DNA from 2 places in the Roseibium sp. AWQ4_290 genome. Region 1 is predicted to be linked to the other one. Evidence: predicted binding sites of a transcription regulator. Region 1 holds the regulator's gene; the other holds the start of a gene.
What was found. The regulator LexA, encoded in region 1, represses DNA repair genes until DNA is damaged. The targets are predictions, from matches to a motif close to TGTTCNNNNTGTGTTCNG.
Positions count from the first base shown of each region.

Region 2: a site for LexA is predicted at 1,190-1,207, ahead of parE (DNA topoisomerase IV subunit B). Genes of this name have one in related genera too.

Region 1 covers NZ_JBSWYG010000002.1:305,890-309,308, reverse strand. The annotation lists gene ACXAH0_RS03625 (acyl-CoA synthetase) at 1-198, shown strand, start outside; gene ACXAH0_RS03620 (hypothetical protein) at 195-1,064, shown strand; gene lexA (transcriptional repressor LexA) at 1,826-2,536, shown strand; gene ACXAH0_RS03610 (ComEC/Rec2 family competence protein) at 2,541-3,419, opposite strand, start outside.
Region 2 covers NZ_JBSWYG010000022.1:84,943-88,361, reverse strand. The annotation lists gene parE (DNA topoisomerase IV subunit B) at 1-1,110, opposite strand, end outside; gene ACXAH0_RS20625 (tetratricopeptide repeat protein) at 1,620-2,564, shown strand; gene xth (exodeoxyribonuclease III) at 3,319-3,419, opposite strand, start outside.

The DNA of each region.
Region 1 (3,419 bases):
ACCGGCCTTGCCGTCTGTGTGGCGCAGACCGGGCAGCAGGTTCAAGATGCGGAGCTGACAGAGTTTCTGACCGGCAAGATCTCCCGATACAAGATGCCCGCGCGCTATCTCTTTGTGGATGCGATGCCGACCAGCGCCTATGGCAAAGTCACGAAGAAACTGGTTCGGGACGTCCTGACCAGCCGGGGCCTGATATGAGACGGCCAGCACCGTCAGCCCTTGCCGATATCCGCCATCCGGGCCCTGCCGCGGCCGACAGGCGCCCCTTTGCGCTCTGCGACGCCATTCCGATAGCGGTTCCCGTGCCCGCCGGCACACCGCTCCTGACCAATCTTGGCGCGTGGGCTGCTGCGTCCGGCTTTTCCTCCGCCGTTCTGGATCTGTCCGGCCTCCCCCTCTCGGCCTTCGACTACGTCATGCCCGACCGGGCCATCGACGACCGGCACGCCGCCTGGTACAGCGACACCCACCACTCCGCCGCTGCTGTCCTTGAGGAGGCTGTCGCCATCCTGGGTTGGAAGGACGGGAGCTGGTTCGCCCATATTCACGGCTTCTGGCAGGACGGGAACAAGCAACGCCTCGGCCACCTGCTGCCCCACACGCTGACGGCCACGCAGGACATCACAGTCTCCGGCTGGGGCCTCAGGGGCGCGCGGTTCGAGGCGGAGCTGGACCCGGAAACCGAATTCACGCTGTTCCGGACCAGGACAGAGGACAGCGCCTCCCCGCGGCCAACGCATAATGCACTGATCACGACCCTCGCCCCGTTTGAGGACCTGTCCACCAGCATCGAAAGCCTGGCAGCCACACTTGGCCCTGGCCCCTATTGCGTTTACGGCCTCGGCAGCCTTGCCGGAGCCCGGTTCACCGACAGCGCGCCCATGACAGGCCTGATTTCCGAAATCCTGTTGCGCCCGGGAGCTGGAGCGGAAAAAGGAACACCGCCCGCTGTCCCGGTCCGCTGCGCGGACCTGACCGGTGCTCTCTTTGAGGGTATACTTGTCCCCGGCGGCGCGCCGACGCTGGTAACGTGCGAGCTGCTGATCGTCAGGGAGAACGGATGACCCCGACTTGAAACGCCGGTTTCCAAAGCGCACAAGTGTACGCACCGGACTTAAATGGCACGGGCCGAATTTCATCGGCACCAGAAAGTCTTGTCCGGGAAAACGCGGGATTTCGCGGTTCTAATTTTCAGGAGCAGCTGGTTTTCAATCCGGACTTCTATAAAACGTAGAAATAGGGAAAAGACGTTGAAGCATGGAAACCTTGCGGGGCATTTCCAAAGCAAGACAGTCCTTCTGGATTATTCGTTCCGTGGCATGCGTAGCATACGGTTTTCAAGACTGTATCCGGGTCGTTGTCAGTGTCATCTTTAAAAATTTTCGAATAAGTTTGTCCGTTGTTCGGACAACCAAGTTTTAGGAAGTCTGGGCAGCTTCGTGCAGGTGTATGCGGCTACACAACATCTATTGCAATCAGACAACACAACAGCACCCCATGACCAAATCTCTGCGCCGCCGACGCAGACTATTCTGTAGTGAAGAATTGAGCCAGCGGAGCAAAACGGGGCCAATTGCCCGATGAATGCAAAAGTTCCCGATTTTCAGTCCGGAGCACCATTCATCGTACGGTTGAGTTTTGTCATGCCGCCCAGCCAGCAATCAATACGGCCAAAAGTGCAACTGCCAGTGCCGTTTTACTCTGACAGATCCACAAGTGGCCCGGCAGAACAGTAAGAGAACATTTACGCTTGCGGAACACAATGAGAACAGGTAATGTGTTCTTGATTTGTACCAGAACCTTCTCATGGTCAAGGAATGCCGATATGCTGACGCGCAAGCAGTATGAACTGCTCATGTTCATTCATGAAAGACTGAAAGAAACCGGTGTTCCGCCGTCCTTTGATGAAATGAAGGACGCTCTCGACCTCAGGTCGAAGTCCGGTATTCACCGGCTGATCACGGCTCTGGAAGAACGCGGCTTCATCCGCCGCCTGCCGAACCGGGCCCGCGCCATGGAAGTGGTCCGGCTGCCGGATTCCATTGCACCGGGCCTCGGCGCCCCCCGCCAGCGTGGCAGCTTTTCCCCCGAAGTCATCGAAGGGTCTCTTGGCAAGGCGGAACCGGCTCGCCCTGCACCGGAGCCTGAAGTGGCGGGAACGGAGATTCCGGTCATGGGGCGCATTGCCGCCGGGGTGCCGATCGAAGCGATCCAGACCCACAGCCATTCCATCACAGTGCCGCCGGAACTTCTCGGCAAGGGCGAACATTATGCTCTGGAAGTGCGCGGCGATTCCATGATCGAGGCCGGTATTCTGGACGGCGACACCGTGCTGATCCGCCGTACGGAAAGCGCCGATAGCGGCGATATCGTGGTAGCGCTGGTGGATGATGAAGAGGCCACCTTGAAGCGGCTGCGCAAGAAAGGCGCCTCAATTGCCCTGGAAGCTGCCAATCCCGCTTACGAAACCCGCATTTTCGGCCCCGGCCGGGTGCGTGTTCAAGGACGGCTTGTCGCCCTCTTCCGCCAATATTGACCGTTTAGCCACCTCCCTGGCGCAGGCTGGTACGCGTCACCTCCCCCGCCCGGTTCCACGGACGGGGCTCCTTTTGAAGCGCAAACTGGATGTCCGTGACAGCCAGCACCCGTGTTTTCAGCGCATTGGGGGCAGATGCCTGATCCTCTCTTTCCCGTTTCCGGGTTCCCTGCCCTTCCGGCACAGCCTCTTCCATGGCCGGGGAAGCGGCGCGCGCCAGCCAGATCGAAACAGCACCGCGCGCATGGCGCAGGGATTTGTCAATCACAAGGGGAGCAGAACAGGATTTGGGCGCAATCAGATCGCTCACGATCAAATCAGCCCATCGGCAATCCATTTCAAATGCCTCAGGCCTCTTTGTGAGAGCCAGTTTGAGAGGCCTGTGCTCGAAGCCGTCAGGCACGTGCGCCCCGGCCACTTGATAAGCGCGTATCACGCAGCCGCCGGGATCACAGGCGATTTGAGGCGCTTTCATCCTGCGCGATTTAATTTCGCCCTCTGGAACTCCCTCCGTCTGAAACCAGATATCACCAGCAAAACTGTCCCGGCGGGCAAACCAGCGCAAATCCCCAATCCGGTCCCGGGCTGCGAGCTTGTTTCCGGAAGCGGCAATCTGGATGTCCGGCGGCCGGCTGACCTGCACAAGCACCAGGCCAAGGATCAGGGGCCCAAAGGCCAGGCTGCGCCACCGGCCCGGCAGCAGCAGCACGCCGAACAGGGCAGCTGAAAAAGCCAGCATCTCCGGCAGACCAATCCGGCCAATGGCGCCTGCAGCTCCACTAAGATCAGACACGAAGCCCGCCACATCAAGAAGCAACCTGACACCAAAGGCCATAAGGCTGAGGGGCACAGAGGCCAAGCCAAACGGCATCAGAACAAGCGA
Region 2 (3,419 bases), on a different contig from region 1:
CACAGACAGCATGCCCCCGGCCGAAGTCATCACGTCGTCACCGCTGATGATGCTGGCTTTCTTGTTGTTTGTCAGTTCCCCATAGGCTTTCAGACCACGCATCAGAGCGTAGCGGAACCCGGCCTCGTGTGTGCCGCCCTCCGGGGTGGGCACCGTGTTGCAGTAGGAATTGACGAAGCCGTCGCCGGCAAACCAGTTCACGGCCCATTCGACAGAGCCATGCTTGCCGGTTTTGTCGGTGCGGCCTGCGAAAATCTCGTCAACGACCCGGCGTTCCTTTTCAAGCCGTTCGCTGAGAAAGTCCTTCAGCCCGCCGGGGAAATGGAACACAGCCTCCGCCGGGGTCGGGTCCTTCTCGGACAGAAGGTCCGGTGCACAATGCCACCTAATCTCGACGCCGCCGAACAGATAGGCCTTGGACCGCGCCATTTTGAGTAGCCGGGCGGGCTGGAATTTGGCCCCTTTGCCGAAAATCTGCTCATCCGGCGTGAAACGGACCAGAGTACCCCGCCGGTTCTGGGTATCGCCAACCATCTCAAGCGGGCCTTGCGGGTGTCCCCTGTGGAAGGTCTGGCGGTACAGTTTGCGGCTGCGCGCCACTTCAACAACAAGTTCAGACGACAGGGCATTGACCACAGAGACCCCGACCCCGTGCAAGCCTCCGGAGGTTTCATAAACCTTGCTGTCGAATTTGCCGCCCGCATGCAGGGTGGTCATGATCACTTCCAGCGCGGACTTGTCCTTGAATTTGGGGTGCGGATCGACGGGAATGCCTCGGCCATTGTCGACAATGGCCAGGGAGCCGTCCTCGGCAAGCGACACATCAATCCATGTTGCGTGTCCGGCGACCGCCTCGTCCATGGAGTTGTCGATCACTTCGGCAAACAGGTGATGCAGCGCCTTTTCATCGGTGCCGCCAATATACATGCCCGGACGCCGCCGGACCGGCTCGAGCCCTTCAAGAACCTCAATATCTGCCGCCGAGTAGTCGTCCGGCACAGGCACGTGTGGCGGCGGGGGAGCTTTTTTTGGAGCAGGCTTTACAGCCTCGTCTCGTTCAGAAGACGAGACCGCCGCATTGCCAGCAAAGAGATCGTTTTTTGCGCTCATTCCATATTGCCTGAAAGGTTCGAAGCTGTGGTTGCCAGGGTCCAGCGCCGTTACCTACACCGAATCACGGACAAGTTTGAAGGACAAATGAAGAACGGCAAAGGAAATTGCCGGAATGCGCCCGTTTTCAACAGGCAGGCCCTTCATTCCCGGTGGGAAACAGATCATCAACCAGACTGTGATCTAATGGGCATGCAAAGGGAATGGGCAGGGCAGGTGGCCGAAATGTGCCAATTCGGCAACACTCGGCAACAGAGTTGGTCCTGAGGCGCAGGATTGGGTGAATTGCCGCTGTTCAGCCATGTTTAGCAGACAACCCTTGCGCTAAGTTCGGGTTGCTAAGCGGCTTGGACAAACTGTGCAGTCTGCTGAAGACAGGGACGTAAATCCCGCAAAAGGCCGTGGTTGGACGCAGAATGGTCCAACTTAAGCCGAATTGATAGGCCAGCTTGGCTCTTGCAGGAAAAAGAACCGCCGGATGGCAGACAGGCGGTCAGAAGAGAAAAAAAATGCGCGAGGCGCGAACAAAAATAAGGGCCGTTAGAGATGGCCGGCTCAGCGATATTGCGCGGTCGCTGGCTCATCTTGTGACAGGCCATCTGAATGCTGAGGCGCTGCAGCCCGGCAGGGGGCGCCGGTTTGCTGTGCTCGTCGCCCTGACATTCCTGACGCTTGGCAGCCAGACGGCCGCCTTTGACGGTCAGCCGACCCAGCTGGATACGATCGGACCGGAAGACCTGTCGCCGCGCGAAGCGCTGCGTGCTGGTGCCCGGCAGTATTATTCCGGAGACAAGGCCGGGGCACTCAATTCACTGCAATATGCTGCTGAAAACGGGCAATCCATGGCGGCGTGGAAGCTTGGCGAAATGTATGCCAAGGGCGACGGTGTTGTAGAAGACGATCTCAAGGCCTTTCAGTATTACAGCCAGATCATCCGCGATCACGGGGATGACGGTCCGAACTCGCCCGATGCTCCGTTTGTAGCCAGCGCCCTTGTGGCCCTTGGGACCTATTATCTGAACGGGATTGAGGGCAGCGTTCCCAAAAGCGAAAATCAGGCCCGTCAGATTTTTACCCACGCGGCCTCCTATTTCGGAGATGCGGAAGCGCAGTATGAGCTGGGCCGGATCTATCAGGACAGCAATGCCCGCATGGCCGTGCGCTGGTACAATCTGGCGGCCCTGAAGGGGCATGTGGGTGCACAGGCGCGGCTTGGCGAAACACTTTATGCTACGGGGTCTTCGGACAAGAAAAAGGTCCGCGGCCTGATGTGGATGACTGTTGCCCGCGAACAGGCCAGTGGCACGGATGCCAGCTGGATCAACGCCCTGCATGAGCAGTATTTCGCTGTCTCGTCCGAGGCTGTGCGCCAGCGGGCCCGGAAACTTGCAGATGCCTGGATCGCCCAGAACCGCCCGGACATGGTTGCCGCTCAGCAGATTGGCGCTCAGTAAAGCACCGCATACGTCCTTCCGTCCGGCAGACTTCCAGCCGGACGCGGATTCGCTAGCGCTTCAAGTCAAGTCATCGCCTGCCGCTCCTCAAGCACTGCCGTCCTGCTGGCTCAATGTGTCAGCCTCGCTTGCTGGGAAGAGCCTCTTGCTGGTCAAGGAGGGGGCCCGTCCCGGGCGGCGCAGTCAGCTCCGGGCGCAGGCCGGGGGCAAGGGCTGAGAACGGGCAGGGGGCATTGCTCATTGTCCAGGATGTGTTGTTGAGCACCATGGAGCAGGTCGCCATACGCATGCCATCGGGACTTTTCAGGCAGATCGACTCTCCGAGACCGTAGTCCTCGCCATTGTAGCGGCACGTGCAGGACACAGACTGCGCACTGGCCGCGCTTCCGACAAGAAACAGGACGAGACAAAGGCCTGGTCTCAAACCTTTGAGTGGATTGGATCTGAGACAATGGCCGAAAAGACCGGCGCCGGTGCCTGTAACCGGGAAAAAAGTTTGTCCGCGTGGTGCCGGAGCGGACGGAAAGTGGCGTTCGGTCATCCCATCATGGCAAAAGAGTACCAGAAAGGCGGAACGCTGCAAGTTTAGCCTTAGTCAGGCCTCTCCTAACGGGGCACGGTCCCGGGAGAGGGCGGGGAAGCTCTCTTTCGCGCGCTGCGGTCATTTGGATTGAAACCGCTTTGTCTTTTGCCTGAAAGTCTCAGACTTCACACGGCGAAAGGACCATATGTAAAACGCGATGTCTCCGAAAGGTCAAGCCGCCAAATCGACCCAGACCGGAACATGGTCAGAGGGCTTTTCCCAGCCCCGGACATGTTTGTCGATCCCGCAGCCCGTCATACGGTCGCAGGCCT